2 linked regions of the Antarctobacter heliothermus genome follow. The protein of the gene in region 2 interacts with the protein of the main gene of each other region in a pairwise test. Links are inferred from orthologs where the notes say so. Each region holds a gene or a part of one and is shown on either strand. Other genes may lie near its edges.

Region 1 (5,553 bases), 970 kb from region 2 along the record:
CAATTCATCATCGATCACGTCGGCACTGTCAGAGGGGTAGATGACCCAGATCGGGCCCTTTTCGCGCATTCGCATCGCCCGTCCATTGTGATCGAGCGCAAGCAAAACGTCATACGCGTCTGCGTCCGACACCGGAATGCCGATCGAGAAGTCATTCAACGCCGTCGCCATGAGCGTGCCGCTGTCGACGTCAATCGTCTCCAGCAACGATGCCAGAGTCGGACCTGCAAACTTTTGCGGCCCGTCGGTGAACGGTGTGTATGTCTCGATTTCCCGCCAATCGAGCGCTTCGAGCATTGCACGATCGAACACGGCGACAGCCCCCATGTTGGCCGCGCCTATTTCGCCGCTTACAGTCAGGATCGGAGGGCCGTTCGGAACTTCCAGGGCAACAGATGGCAAGCTGGCCATGGCGGAAAAAAGGCAAATCAGCAAAGCACGCAAACAGGGCATCGGGGGCCTCCATCCGATTGACAAAAGATCTCCCTACGGTCCTACGGCACGGCTGTTAATGAGATGTTTGCAGAAACGAAAAAGGCGGACCATTGGCCCGCCTTTGTCACATATTGTGTCTGTTGGCTCAGTTGCCAGTGGCGCTCACGACATCGATCGTCACGCCCGGCCCCATGGTCGAGCTGAGCGCGATCTTCTTCATGTAGGTGCCTTTGGCGCCTGCAGGCTTGGCCGCGCTCACCGCACCGACAAAGGCGCGGATGTTCTCGACCAGCTTGGCTTCGTCGAACGAAACCTTGCCGACACCGGCATGGACCACGCCAGCTTTCTCTGCCTTGAACTGAACCTGACCACCCTTGGCGTCCGTAACGGCCTGTGCCACGTCCATGGTCACCGTCCCGACCTTGGGGTTCGGCATCAGGTTGCGCGGACCCAGGATCTTACCCAGACGGCCCACGATCGGCATCATGTCCGGCGTCGCGATGCAACGGTCGAAATCAATGGTGCCGCCTTGGATGGCTTCCATCAGATCCTCGGCGCCGACGATGTCGGCCCCGGCTGCCTGCGCTTCGTCCGCCTTGGGGCCACGGGCGAAAACCGCCACGCGGGTGGTCTTGCCGGTGCCGTTGGGCAGGCCGACCACGCCACGGACCATCTGGTCCGCGTGGCGTGGGTCAACACCCAGGTTCATAGCGATTTCAATGGTCTCATCGAACTTGGTCTTCGAGTTCGACTTGATGAGGCTGACCGCCTCCTCGACCGTCAGGCCTTCTTTGCCAGCGAAGGCTTCGCGGGCCGACTTGGCGCGTTTTCCGAGCTTTGCCATGATTTTACCCTTTCACCTCGATACCCATCGACCGGGCAGAGCCCAGGATGATCTGCATCGCCGCTTCGACATCATTGGCCGAGAGGTCTTTCATCTTGGCCTGAGCGATCTCGCGCACTTGCGCCACGGTCACCGTTGCCACGGTTTCACGGCCGGGGGTCACGGCGCCCTTGGGGCGGTTCCGCTTGCCGACGGGCTTCAGACCAGCGGCCTTTTTCAGGTAATAAGACGCGGGCGGCGTCTTGATGTTCATGGTAAAGGATTTGTCTTGGTAATAGACAATCTCTGTCGGGCAAGGTGCGCCCGGCTCCATGTCCTGCGTCTTGGCGTTGAACGCCTTGCAGAATTCCATGATGTTAATGCCGCGCTGACCCAGGGCGGGGCCCACGGGCGGCGAGGGGTTGGCTTTGCCTGCAGGGATCTGCAGTTTCATCTTGCCGGCGAGCTTCTTTGCCATCGGCTATCTCCTGTTCCATCACCCCGTTGACGCGTCGCGGGGGCAGAGTTGTGGCGTGGTCAGGTCCGATGCGCGCGCGCACCTCGCCTCCCACAATCAAACGGACCGCGACTCGCGCGATCCGATGAAGGTTCGGCTGTTAGACCAGTTGCGGAAAAAGATCAACCGCTCACGGCCAGCCGATATGAAAAGAGCGCGCAGCTTACGCCACACGCTCCCGAATTCCATCTCACACCAAGCTGCGGTCGCGTCAGATCTCTTTTGTGACCTGCGTGAACTCCAACTCAACCGGGGTTTCGCGGCCAAAGATCGATACCGACACGCGCAGGCGCGAGTTGTCCTCATCGACCCCTTCGACCATGCCGTCAAAGCCTTCGAACGGACCGTCGGTGACCTTGACCTTTTCGCCGATCTCAAAGTGGATCAGCGTGCGCGGTGCATCCTCGTTTTCCTGAACCCGGCCAAGGATTGCCTCGACCTCGGCGTCGCGCATCGGCATCGGACGCCCCTGCGGACCCAGAAAGCCGGTGACTCGGTTGATCGAGTTCACGAGGTGATAACCCCGGTCCGACATTTCCATGTGAACCAGAACGTAACCCGGCATGAAACGACGCTCTGTCGTCACCTTCTTGCCGCGGCGCACCTCGATCACTTCTTCGGTCGGCACCAGAACTTCGTCGATCTGGTCCTCGAGGCTTTGCTCCTCGACCGCTGTCCGGATCTGTTCGGCAATCTTCTTCTCAAAGTTCGAGAGAACGCTTACCGAATACCACCGCTTTGCCATGTCTTACCTTCGATCTTTCAGGCCGCTACGGGCCTGCCCAAAACGAAAATCGGCGCGCGAGATCGCGCGCCAACTGTGTCGGTGGTCCTTATCGGCCCTCGTTCCGCATTGCAAGCGCTTCTGCGGCGGAAACCGGACAGGACCGCGCCGTGTCAGCCGTTGCCGATGGCCGCCAGCAAGGCCTGCAGGCCAGAGCGGATACCCAAATCGACAAGGGCAAAGAAGATCGCCGTCAGCGTGGCCATGATGAACACCATGATGGTGGTCAGAAAAACCTCTCGCCGTGTCGGCCAGACGATCTTGGCCACTTCGGCCCGGACCTGCTGGATGAACTGAAGCGGATTGGTGGTTGCCATGCTGCGTATTCCCGTGCGTATCGACGTTTGTGCGGAAATACGCGCAGACGCCTGCAAATACAAGTCCCGCACCCCGCCCCCGTCCATGACGCCGGATTCTCACCAAAACGCGACCGAATTACCAAAAGCGTGATGGAACCGGTCACGCCCCCTACGGGTTACGCGCCCGCGCTTCCTTTATCTACGTATATCTACGTAAGCCACTGGCACAAAATATTTTTTTTCTTTGGAACGACTAGTGCCTCGCCTCGTTGTCTACCCAGAGCCGCCGGGGAACAGAGCCCCGGCACAAAGAAACCAGAAGCAAAGGAGCCATCTCATGACTCGCTTTCTTACCGCTACCGCAATCGCCGCCCTGTTGGGCACTGGTGCACTGGCACAAACCCAGTTGGAGACCAGCACGATCGAAAGCTTCCTGCCCCGCGTCAAGGTTGAAACCCTGACCGACCAGCAGATTCAAGGACTGATGGTCATCGCTCAAGGCGGAGACTCGGAATCGGAGAAGGGCCTTAAGATGCGCGGCCTGGTGACTGAAGCCAACCTTGAAGCGATCGACACGGTCGAGATCGAGGTCCAAACTGAACTGACCGAAGCCGAGCGCGCGGAAATCGGCCGCTATGCCCCTGAGTTGGACATTGCAATGCTGAGCGACATCGACATTCAGCGTCTGCAGAATGCGATCGACAACGGCGACAACACGGAAATCGAAACTGTGGTGCGCGACCTGATGGCCAACTGACAACTTCGCTGCACATCCTGCACAAAGGGCTGCCTTCGGGCGGCCCTTTTTTCGTGGCCGGCCTTTCGGTCCGCATCGTGTTGTCCGCACTGCGGGCTTTAGGTGTGTCTGGATGTTGGCAGGGGCAGAAGGGTTCGAACCCTCGACCTACGGTTTTGGAGACCGTCGCTCTACCAGCTGAGCTATACCCCTAAGGCCGTGTCGTGGGGTACGCCAACACGAAGGCGAAATCAAGAGGTCAAAACGAGGGTTTTTGCCAAGTGTTCCTCGGGCCGGTCGCGCCAAAACCTCATCGGTTTGCGCACGCTCATTCACGGATTTCCGCACGCCACCTCACGGCGCCGGGCTCGCACTGAAACAAACCGGCGGTTTGCGCTCCAGAAGCCTTGGTGCAATTCCTTGTGATCCGAAAAAACTGCGCCGTTAAATCACGGAATCTGCGAGCTCGAAGACCCGTCTGTAACGCGCCAGCGGCAGTCTGTATTGGGCCGAACCACTGATGTGCAACGGCGCACACAGACATGTCCACTGCCCTGAATTTCAATGACAAATCGGCGTTACTCAGTGCGATCATCCTGTGATTTTCCTTTTCCCAGAACGACCCCAGTTTGTCTGGTGTCGGACGAACAGCCCGGCACGAACAAGCCGGGGCGCCGTCGTCCCCAGAAACCAGACCAAAAGGACTTCATCATGAAAACCCTCATCGCTTCCGCCCTGATCGCAACCGCAGCTTTCACCGGCACCGCTTATGCAACCACATCGCCCTCCGTCGACCGCGATGCCCAGTACATCGTCCCCGGCGCTGACTTCTCGAATCTCTCGACCGCCGATGTGCACTTCATCAACAACATCGTTCACGGCAATGGCAGCAACGGTGAGAAGCGCGCCCAGATCAAATCGATCCTGCAGTAATGCGGGCTTCCTGAGCGTCGCGAATTCACTCCCTGATCCGCGACGCTCACTTTTCCCTTCGCGGCAATGACCGCCATCCAATCAGATCAATAAAGGACTTCATCATGAAAACCCTCATCGCTTCCGCCCTGATCGCAACCGCAGCTTTCACCGGCACCGCTTATGCGACCACGTCGCCCTCCGTTGATCGCGATGCCCAATACATCGTCCCCGGCGCTGACTTCTCGAATCTCTCGACCGCCGATGTGCACTTCATCAACAACATCGTTCACGGCAATGGCAGCAACGGTGAGAAGCGCGCCCAGATCAAATCGATCCTGCAGTAATGCGGGCTTCCTGAGCGTCGCGAATTCACTCCCTGATCCGCGACGCTCACTTTTCCCTTCGCGGCAATGACCGCCATCCAATCAGATCAATAAAGGACTTCATCATGAAAACCCTCATCGCTTCCGCCCTGATCGCAACCGCAGCTTTCACCGGCACCGCCTATGCAACCACATCGCCCTCCGTCGACCGCGATGCCCAGTACATCGTCCCCGGCGCTGACTTCTCGAATCTCTCGACCGCCGATGTGCAGTTCATCAACAACATCGTTCACGGCAATGGCAGCAACGGCGAGAAGCGCGCCCAGATCAAATCGATCCTGCAGTAATGCGGACAACGGCTCTGTCGACGCCCTTCCATGTAGCGCGCGGCAGAGCCATGCCCCATATCGTCCCGTTGCGGCAGACCATGCGTCGGGCGCTTCGGCAAAACCAAGGAAATGGACATGAAAACCCTGTTTTCATCAGCTCTGTTCGGAACTGTCGCGCTGTCTGGCGCGGTGCAGGCATCGCTGCCTGAAAACCCACTGCCTGTCGCGGTCTACTCCCTGCCCGGCTCGGATTTTTCGACCCTCGGGCGCAGCCACGTTACGACACGGATCAGTGTCACAGCCAGCCAGTACGCCACGATCATGACGGCCCCGGCCAGAGACTAAGGATCGCTCCTGCGCCCTGTCGGCGCTGGACAACAACGAAAAAGCCG
Region 2 (7,990 bases):
TTGCTGCCAGCGCCCCAGAATATTCTCCGCTCCGTAAGCACTACCGACATAGCGAGCGCCATCGCTTTCGTCGACGATCAGGTAAATCCCTCTCCACTCGCGCAGCCTCGTCGCCCAAGCGTTAGGCAGAAACCGTACATCTTCTGTTTTCAAGCACAGCTTGCGCCACCCAGGAAATGGTGGCGAATACCTGGAGGCTCTCTCAATCGAGATGACTTCCGCGTCTAGGTTTTCAGCCAACCGCACATAGGCGCGCCCCTCCGGTGTTCGGATTCGCAGACGGCCCGCCAAATCAGCCATCTCAGGCAACAACTTCACGTCAAACCATGGCTGACTCTCATTATCGGCTTCCCGCCACAGGTCCATACCATAGTCCCTGTGAAGGGCCAGAACACTAGGGTCCAAATTAATCTCCGCGCTCGGTCGCTGGCCAACAAACTCCGCGGCATAAAAGCCGACAAACACCATTTCACCCGGTTCCGTTTCCGCAAAAGACAGCATTTTTGCCCGCCTACGCAGTGTCGCCGTCGCGGTCTTGCTGTGAAACGACTGATACGCCTCAAAAATTTCGCGGCGATTTTGTATGATATGGGCCATTGCGCCACGCAACCCCGGCTCTGATGGACGATGAAGGACGACAGCAGTTTCATGCGTTTGAATGCCCCTCGCCATGAGGATTTCGGCCAATCGCATCCCTTACCCCTTTGGCGCCAGCAGCTTCAGCGCCGCGCGGATCAGTCCCGCGGTGTCTGCCTCAGGCGCGGCACCAGCGGCCTCTGCCACGGCTCCTGCGGCCTCTGAAGGGGCATAGCCAAGGTTGCCCAATGCCGACAGCGCCTCTGCCTGCGCGTTGGCGGCGCGTGGTGGAGCGGGGGTAGCGGCGGGCGCGGTTTCGATCACATCGACCGGCGTCACAGAATCAGAGCCCTGCGTCTCTGCCGTGCCCATGGCCATGACCATCGGCGCCTTGTCTTTCAACTCCATGACCACGCGTTGCGCCGTCTTGGGGCCAATGCCACGCGCCGCCTTGATCGCTGACCAGTCGCCCAATGCCAGCGCGCGGCTGACCCCGTCCGGCCCCAGCGTGCCGAGGATCGCCAGTGCCGCCTTGGCCCCAACGCCCTGCACCGACAGCAGCAGGCGAAACCATTCCTTTTCAACCAACGTCGGAAAGCCGAAAAGCTGTAACAGATCCTCACGCACCAGCAGATCGGTGAACAGCGCCGCCGCCTCGCCTGCGCCGGGCAGGCCCGCGCGCACCCGGTCGCTGCAATAGACGACATAGCCGACGCCCTGAACGTCGATCAGCACATGATCCTCACCGTGATAGATGATCCGCCCTGCAATGCGCCCGATCATGCCCGCACCTTCATCCGTCGCGTCCCCATGTGATGCGCGTGGCAGATCGCAATCGCCAGCGCGTCTGCCGCATCCGGCCCTGCCGGATTGGCACCGGGCAATTGCAGATTGACCATATGTTCGACCTGATGTTTTTCAGCGTGGCCGACACCCACAACTGTCTTCTTGACAGAGTTCGGCGCATATTCTCCGATGGTCAGCCCAAACTGAGCCGGCACCAGCAAGGCAATCGCCCGCGCCTGACCCAGTTTCAGCGTCCCGGCCCCGTCGCGGTTCACAAAGGTCTTTTCCACAGCCGCCTCATCGGGGGCCATTTCGCGGAACACTTCTGTCAAAAGAACGTGCAGATTGAGGAGTCGTTCGGCCAATTCCGTACCACCGGGCTTACACAACCCGTTTGCAACGTGCCTGAGTCGGCTGCCGTCTACCTCGATCACACCCCATCCGAGGGTGCGCAGCCCCGGGTCGATGCCCAATATCCGCATGGATGCCTACTGTTGTTGTTTTTCAGACACGGCTAGCACGAAACGCGAACAAAGACCAAGGTTAATGCGCCGAAGACCAATTGCGACACCGCTTACTCCCGGACCGACACGCGCTGCCTGATTGCGTCACGCAAACGTCAGAAACCGACGCCGAAAACGGCGGTTTTTTGCTTGTTTTTCAACAGGGTTAACCTCTGTTTCTGCCATGCAAAAAATGCATGAGACCCATGCAGAAAATGCAGCTTGAACGGGCCGATTGCCCAAACTATGTGCGGTTTCAGAACGAACAACAAACCATATTCGACCAGACTCAAGGAGACCAGAAATGGCCGCAACCGACCTGACCCGCCCGTACGCCGCTTCGGGCTCCGCCGCGCGCATCGGCACTATGTTTACAACTGCCATCGGCACGTTTGCCGCATGGAATGATGCCCGCCTGACCCGCAACAGCCTGTCTGCCCTGACCGATCGTGAACTTGACGATATCGGCCTGCACCGCGGCGACATCGACAGCGTTGCTGGACGCTACTGATCTTTAGACTTGGATGGAACGGGTGGGATGACCCGGTCCATACGGTTGCCACTCACGGCAAGGCAAACGGCCACGCTTCGCAAGAAGCGTGGCCGTTTCGCATTCTGGACAATGGGTTTTAACCAATGGGTTTTAACCAATGGGTTTTAACCAATGGGTTTTAACCAATGGGTTTTAACCAATGGGTTTTAACCAATGGGTTTTAACCAATGGGTTTTAACCAATGGGCCTTAGCCGACCCGCGGCGAGATGAACCCCGCCACCGCACGGGTCACGGGATCTGCCTGCATCACCCAGGCCCCGGCCTTTTCATACAAGGCCCCCTGCGACAGGGTCGCGACACTGCTAAGGTATTGCGTCTCACCCAACCAGGCATAGGCCAGTATCTTGAACGCCATGACGACCAGAGCCAATCGCAGAACAAGGCGCAGGCCAATCCCGCTGAAATGCCGGTCCGGCACCTGTTCGATGACCCCGTTGCGATTCATCCGGGTCACATAGCCCTTGGACATGCGGATGTGTTTGCGCCGCAGCGCCTGCTCACGCTTGTGAAAACTTTGTTGGGCCTGATCCATGGCAGCCTCACTTGAAATCGGCCCCCACCGATTAAGACAAGTTTTAGCCAAACTTTACGGCAAGAATGAGGCAATTCAGTTCAAATTTGTTCTGAATAGAGACATTAACCCTTTGTTTACTGGCTCCGCTGGAGGGTAAGCGTCACCCATTCGCCAATCGTATCGCGGCGCAATTGCGGCATCCCTTGGGCTGTATAAACCTCGACGACCTCATCCGCCTGCCAGGTCAGAATGCCGGACAGGATCGCATAGCCGCCGGGGGCGATGTGGCTGGCCATGTCCGGGGCAAGGTCGATCAACGGCTGTTTCAGAATATTGGCAAAGACCAGATCATACGGCGCGCGCGCATGCAGTTCCGGGTTCTCGAACCCGGCGGCCACAACGCAGGTTACCTTGTCGGACAGGTTGTTGGCGCGCACGTTGGCCTCTGCCACCTCGACGGCGACTTCATCAATGTCGGAGGCAATGATCATGTCGGGCCAGAGGCACGCGGCCCCCATCGCCAGAACCGCCGTGCCGCAGCCGATGTCAGCGACATGTTTGCCGATGAACCCCTCAGTTGCCAGACGATCAAGCGCCTCAAGACAGCCCTGCGTGGTGCCGTGGTGCCCGGTGCCAAAGGCCATCGCGGCCTCAATCAGCAGAGGCACAGCGCTATCGGGGATCTTGTCCGCGTCGTGGCTGCCATAGACGAAAAAACGTCCCGCTTCGACCGGGGTCAGTTCGCGCCGCACCTTGTCGACCCAATCGGTGTCCGGCACCTTGGAGACAACAAAGGGTTTGGCCCCATAGGCCGCCGCCAGCAGCGCTAGCGCCACCTCGTCCGGTGCCTCGGTGAAATAGCCGCCCACCTCGGACATGCCAGAGCCGTCCTCGATCTCAAAGACACCAACGCCCATGGGCTCCGGGTCCATCTCCTCGATTGCGAGGCCCAGCGCCTCGGCCTGCTCCTTGTCGGAAAGTGTGGTGAAGGCGGTCCATGTCTTGGGCATGTCGAGGAGTCCATTCCGGGGGAAAACGCCCTCGCTGTTGCACGAATGCCCGTCCACCGCAAGCCGCCGCACCCCAGGTGTGAAACCGATGTTAGGGCGTGGTATCGTCAATGCACGTTTCGAGATGACGCCATGCCCGCAGCCCTGCTTGTCCTGTTCTACCTCGGTCTGACCTGCGCGCCGCTTGTCTTGGCCGCAGTGCAGGGCCATGCGCCGCGCCCCTTGCGCGACGAACTGGCCAGTGGCGTGGCGCTGGCCGGGTTGGCCATCCTGTTGGTGGAATTTGTCCTGTCGGGGCGGTTCCGGGTAATCTCGGGGCGGATCGGCATGGACGTCACCATGCGCCTGCATCAGCTGCTGGCCCGCGCCGCCACCGTGATGATCCTGCTGCACCCCTATCTGTATGCCGGTCCGCAAAGCTTGAGCGGCGGGTTGACGCCGCCTGGGTCTGCCGCACTCAACTACGATTGGTCGGGGCTATGGCCGGGAATCGTTGCGTGGCTTTTGCTGGGGGCACTGATGGTCATAGCGCTGGGGCGCGACGGACTGTTCCGACATGAACACTGGCGCGCGATGCATGGGCTGATGGCGCTAGGTGTGGCCGGGCTTGGCGTGCTGCACGCCACTCGCGCGGGTCGGTACAGCGCCGATCCGACGCTGGCCGTGCTATGGTGGGCGCTGTTTGCGGTGGCCGTCTTTTCGCTGCTCTGGGTCTATGTGATCAAACCGGCCATGAAGGCGCGCTGCCCCTGGACGGTCAGCGCCGTTGCCCGCGTGGCTGACCGTACTTGGGAACTGCGCCTGCGCCCCGAAGGCCACACAGGGCTGCGCTACCAACCCGGTCATTTCGCCTGGATCAGTGTTGGCAGACCTGCCGTATCGCTGGATGAAAATCCGTTCTCCATCGCCTCTGCCCCGGCGGAAGACCCGGACCTGCGCTTTGTCATCAAGGAACTGGGCGATTTCACCAACCGAATTGGAGGGATCCGGCCCGGCACCCGTGCCTATGTCGATGCGCCTTTTGGGTCACTGACGCTGGACCGGCATCGGGACGCTGCGGGTGTTGCGCTGATCGCGGGGGGCGTCGGCATCGCCCCGATGCTGTCGCACCTGCGCCAACTGGATGCCGACGCGGACCCGCGCCCGCGTCTGTTGCTCTACGCCAACCGGACCATCGACCAGATCGTCTGCGACGCGGAATTGAAAGCGCGCGCCACGGACGGGCCGCTGCGGGTGGTCCATGTCCTGTCAGAACCGCCTGAAAACTGGACGGGCGAGACCGGCTTTGTCACCGCGGAAATGATCCGACGCCATTTCGATCAAGACGCACTGCGCACTTGGGTCTTTGTCCTCTGCGGTCCCCCTCCCATGCTGCACGCGGTTGAACAGGTCCTGACGGACCTTGGCGTCCCCCCAAAAAACATCCTTCTGGAGCAGTTCAGCTATGACTAGCCGTGGCCGCATCTTGCGCGTGTTCTGGGTGCTGACCGCCGTGATCGCGCTAGCGATCCTGGTCTTCGCCCTGCGCGGTGCGGTCTAGCGCCGCCGCCAGCGATTGGGATCGCGCCATGCGCGCCGCTCCCGCAGGTTGACCTTTGGCAGCGGGCCGTCGCCAATTGTCCGGACATAACGCCAGCCCAATCCCCCGGCCACAATGCCCATGACCGCGCCAACCAGCGCCTGCGCATAAACCACGCCCTCTGCCGCATAACCCGCCGTCAACCAGACTGCGGCAGGCCACAACAACAGCCCATCGCGCAGCCAACTGAGGACAGAGGCCCACAGCGGCCGACCCAGCGTATTGACCGCAGCATTGGACACGAACAGCAGCCCGCCAAGGGTAAAGGACAACGCGCCGATCTGGGTAAAGGCGCGCAGCACCGTGGCCCCCTCTGCCGTCAGCCCGAAGCCCTTGGCAATCGTCCCCGTCAGCGCCATCAAGATCAGCCAGACGACGCCCGCGTAGCAGACGCAAAACAGCGCCGCGTCCCGATAGGTCTGGCGCAAGCGGTCGAACTGCCGCGCGCCAAAGTTCTGGCCAAAGATGCCGCCAATCGCCCCCGCAAGTGAGAACAGCCCGCCAAAGGCCACCACCGTCAGGCGGTTGATCACCGCCCAGGCCGCAACCGCGTTGTCGCCATAGGCCGCGATAAAGCCGGTCAACAGGAAGTTCCCGAAAGGCGTGGCCATTTGCGTCACGATGGCAGGCACCGCCACCCGCAGCAACGCGGGCGCGTGGCGCACCAACAGGACCAGCGAGGGCCGCGCCAGCAGCCCGTGTCGAAACCCCGCGTACCAGATCGCCAACCCGGCCATAATGCCGCGAAAGATCCAGACACTGAGCGCGGCACCATCCAGCCCCATCTCCAGCACATAGATAAGCACCGGGTCGACGCCCAGCATGATAATCCCGCCGCCCATGGTGACCATCATCGCCTGCCGCGCCAGCCCGTCGGCACGCAGCACAGCACTGCCACACAGGCCCACGGCCATGATCGCCAGCGACGGCATCGACAGCGCCACATAGCGCGCGGCCAGATCCAGCACCTCGCCACTGGCACCAACGTTGCCCAGAAAATCGCGCCGGAACGCAACCACCGTGCCCGCCGTGACGGCCTGTACCAGAAAGGTCAGCAGCATCCCCGCCGCGCCCTGTTCGCGCGCCAACGCCCGTTCACCGCGCCCGATACTGCGCGATACCAGTGCCGTGGTGCCAACCATCAGCCCGACGCCGATGGAGACGGTAAAGAACTGGATGGCAAAGGCATAGCCGATGGCCGCCATCAGGATCGGCTGCCCCAGTTGCGACACCCAGAACAGGTTCGCCGCATCGACGATAAACACAAAGGTAATCCCGGCCGCCCCGGTCAGGGTCATGCGGACCACATGGCCCAGCGTGGACCCGGTCAGAAACCGCCCGTCCGTCTGCGTGGGGCCTGCTGCCATACCTACTCGGCCGGGGCCGCCATGACCCCGCCAAAAACTGTTTCATTGCCCGGTTCCGGGTGGCGCGGGATCATCATCGCAAGCGCCAGACTGACCAGCGCCATACCAGCGGCAAGACCGAACACTGCCCCGGGTGAGATCAGCCAGAGGTAGCCCAGCAAAAACGGCAGAAAGACCGCCGCGATATGGTTGATGGTAAAGGCCACGGCGGCGGTGGGGGCGATATCCCCCGGATCGGCGATCTTCTGGAAGTAGGTTTTCAGCGCCAGCGCCATGGCGAAAAACAGGTGGTCGATCACATACAGCGTGGCGGCAAGGATCACGCCCCATCCAAACCAGTAGATCCCGCCATACAGCAGGAACACCACAGTCAGGCCGACGTATTCAAAAATCAGCGTGTTGCGTTCCCCGAACTTGAACACCGCGCGGCCAAAGACCGGGCCGATCACCATGTTGGCGACAAGGTTGATCAGATACAGCGCCGTGACCTCATGCACTTCGAACCCGAACCGCTCGACCATCATGAACCCGGCAAAGACGACAAAGATCTGCCGCCGCGCGCCCGACATGAACTGCAGCGCGTAATACAGCCAGTACCGGCGGCGCAGGATGAACTTTTTGACCTGCGGGTTGGGGCTTTCGAATTGCGGATAGGCCAGCGCGCAGAATGCGACAATGACCAGCGTCAGCCCACCCGACACCATGTAGACGAAATTATAGGACAGCTCCCAAGCCTGCCATGTCAGCACGATGGCACCATAGGCGATCAGCGTGGCCGCAGAGCCGGCGGCAATCAGCCAGCCCAGCATCTGCGGCGCGCGATCCTTGGGCAGCCATTGCAATTGCAGGCTCTGGTTCACCGTCTCGTAGTAGTGAAAACCGATGGAACTGAGCAGGGTGATGAACAGCAGCCCGCCCATGCTGGGAAACATCGCAGTCAGCGCCGTAGCCACGGCCAACAGCGCCAATGACACCAACGCCAGCACCTGTTCGCGCATCACCAACAGCACGGCGATCACGCCGATGGCCAAAAAGCCGGGAATCTCGCGCACCGTGTGCAGTACGCCGATGTCCTTGCCATCGAAATTCGCAGCTTCGATA

Evidence for each region. The genes of interacting proteins can lie anywhere in the genome.
Region 1: the proteins of ANTHELSMS3_RS07885 (region 2) and rplK interact in binary tests that used the Escherichia coli proteins (3 or more experiments, as listed by UniProt). The link is inferred for Antarctobacter heliothermus from one-to-one orthologs.

What each region holds. Positions count from the first base shown.
Region 1 is NZ_CP022540.1:693,938-699,490, forward strand. What follows is about bases 11-2,999. They hold rplK (50S ribosomal protein L11), read right to left. Parts: upstream 1,737-2,999; coding sequence 1,284-1,736; downstream 11-1,283. Other genes in these bases: ANTHELSMS3_RS03375 (hypothetical protein), read right to left, coding at 11-444; rplA (50S ribosomal protein L1), read right to left, coding at 581-1,279; nusG (transcription termination/antitermination protein NusG), read right to left, coding at 1,987-2,520; secE (preprotein translocase subunit SecE), read right to left, coding at 2,673-2,876. In the rest of the region: more of ANTHELSMS3_RS03375, read right to left, coding at 1-10; ANTHELSMS3_RS03400 (hypothetical protein), read left to right, coding at 3,196-3,615; ANTHELSMS3_RS03410 (hypothetical protein), read left to right, coding at 4,306-4,527; ANTHELSMS3_RS03415 (hypothetical protein), read left to right, coding at 4,632-4,853; ANTHELSMS3_RS03420 (hypothetical protein), read left to right, coding at 4,958-5,179; ANTHELSMS3_RS03425 (hypothetical protein), read left to right, coding at 5,297-5,506. UniProt on the Escherichia coli protein: Forms part of the ribosomal stalk which helps the ribosome interact with GTP-bound translation factors.
Region 2 is NZ_CP022540.1:1,662,047-1,670,036, reverse strand. What follows is about bases 2,006-4,900. They hold ANTHELSMS3_RS07885 (50S ribosomal protein L11 methyltransferase), read right to left. Parts: upstream 3,944-4,900; coding sequence 3,068-3,943; downstream 2,006-3,067. Other genes in these bases: ANTHELSMS3_RS07880 (ferredoxin reductase family protein), read left to right, coding at 4,076-4,900; ANTHELSMS3_RS07890 (hypothetical protein), read right to left, coding at 2,607-2,951; ANTHELSMS3_RS07895 (DUF1127 domain-containing protein), read left to right, coding at 2,170-2,376. Outside these bases: ANTHELSMS3_RS07910 (GIY-YIG nuclease family protein), read right to left, coding at 1-687; Holliday junction branch migration protein RuvA, read right to left, coding at 697-1,359; crossover junction endodeoxyribonuclease RuvC, read right to left, coding at 1,356-1,844; more of ANTHELSMS3_RS07880, read left to right, coding at 4,901-5,395; ANTHELSMS3_RS07875 (MATE family efflux transporter), read right to left, coding at 5,480-6,889; ANTHELSMS3_RS07870 (MFS transporter), read right to left, coding at 6,892-7,990. UniProt on the Escherichia coli protein: Methylates ribosomal protein L11.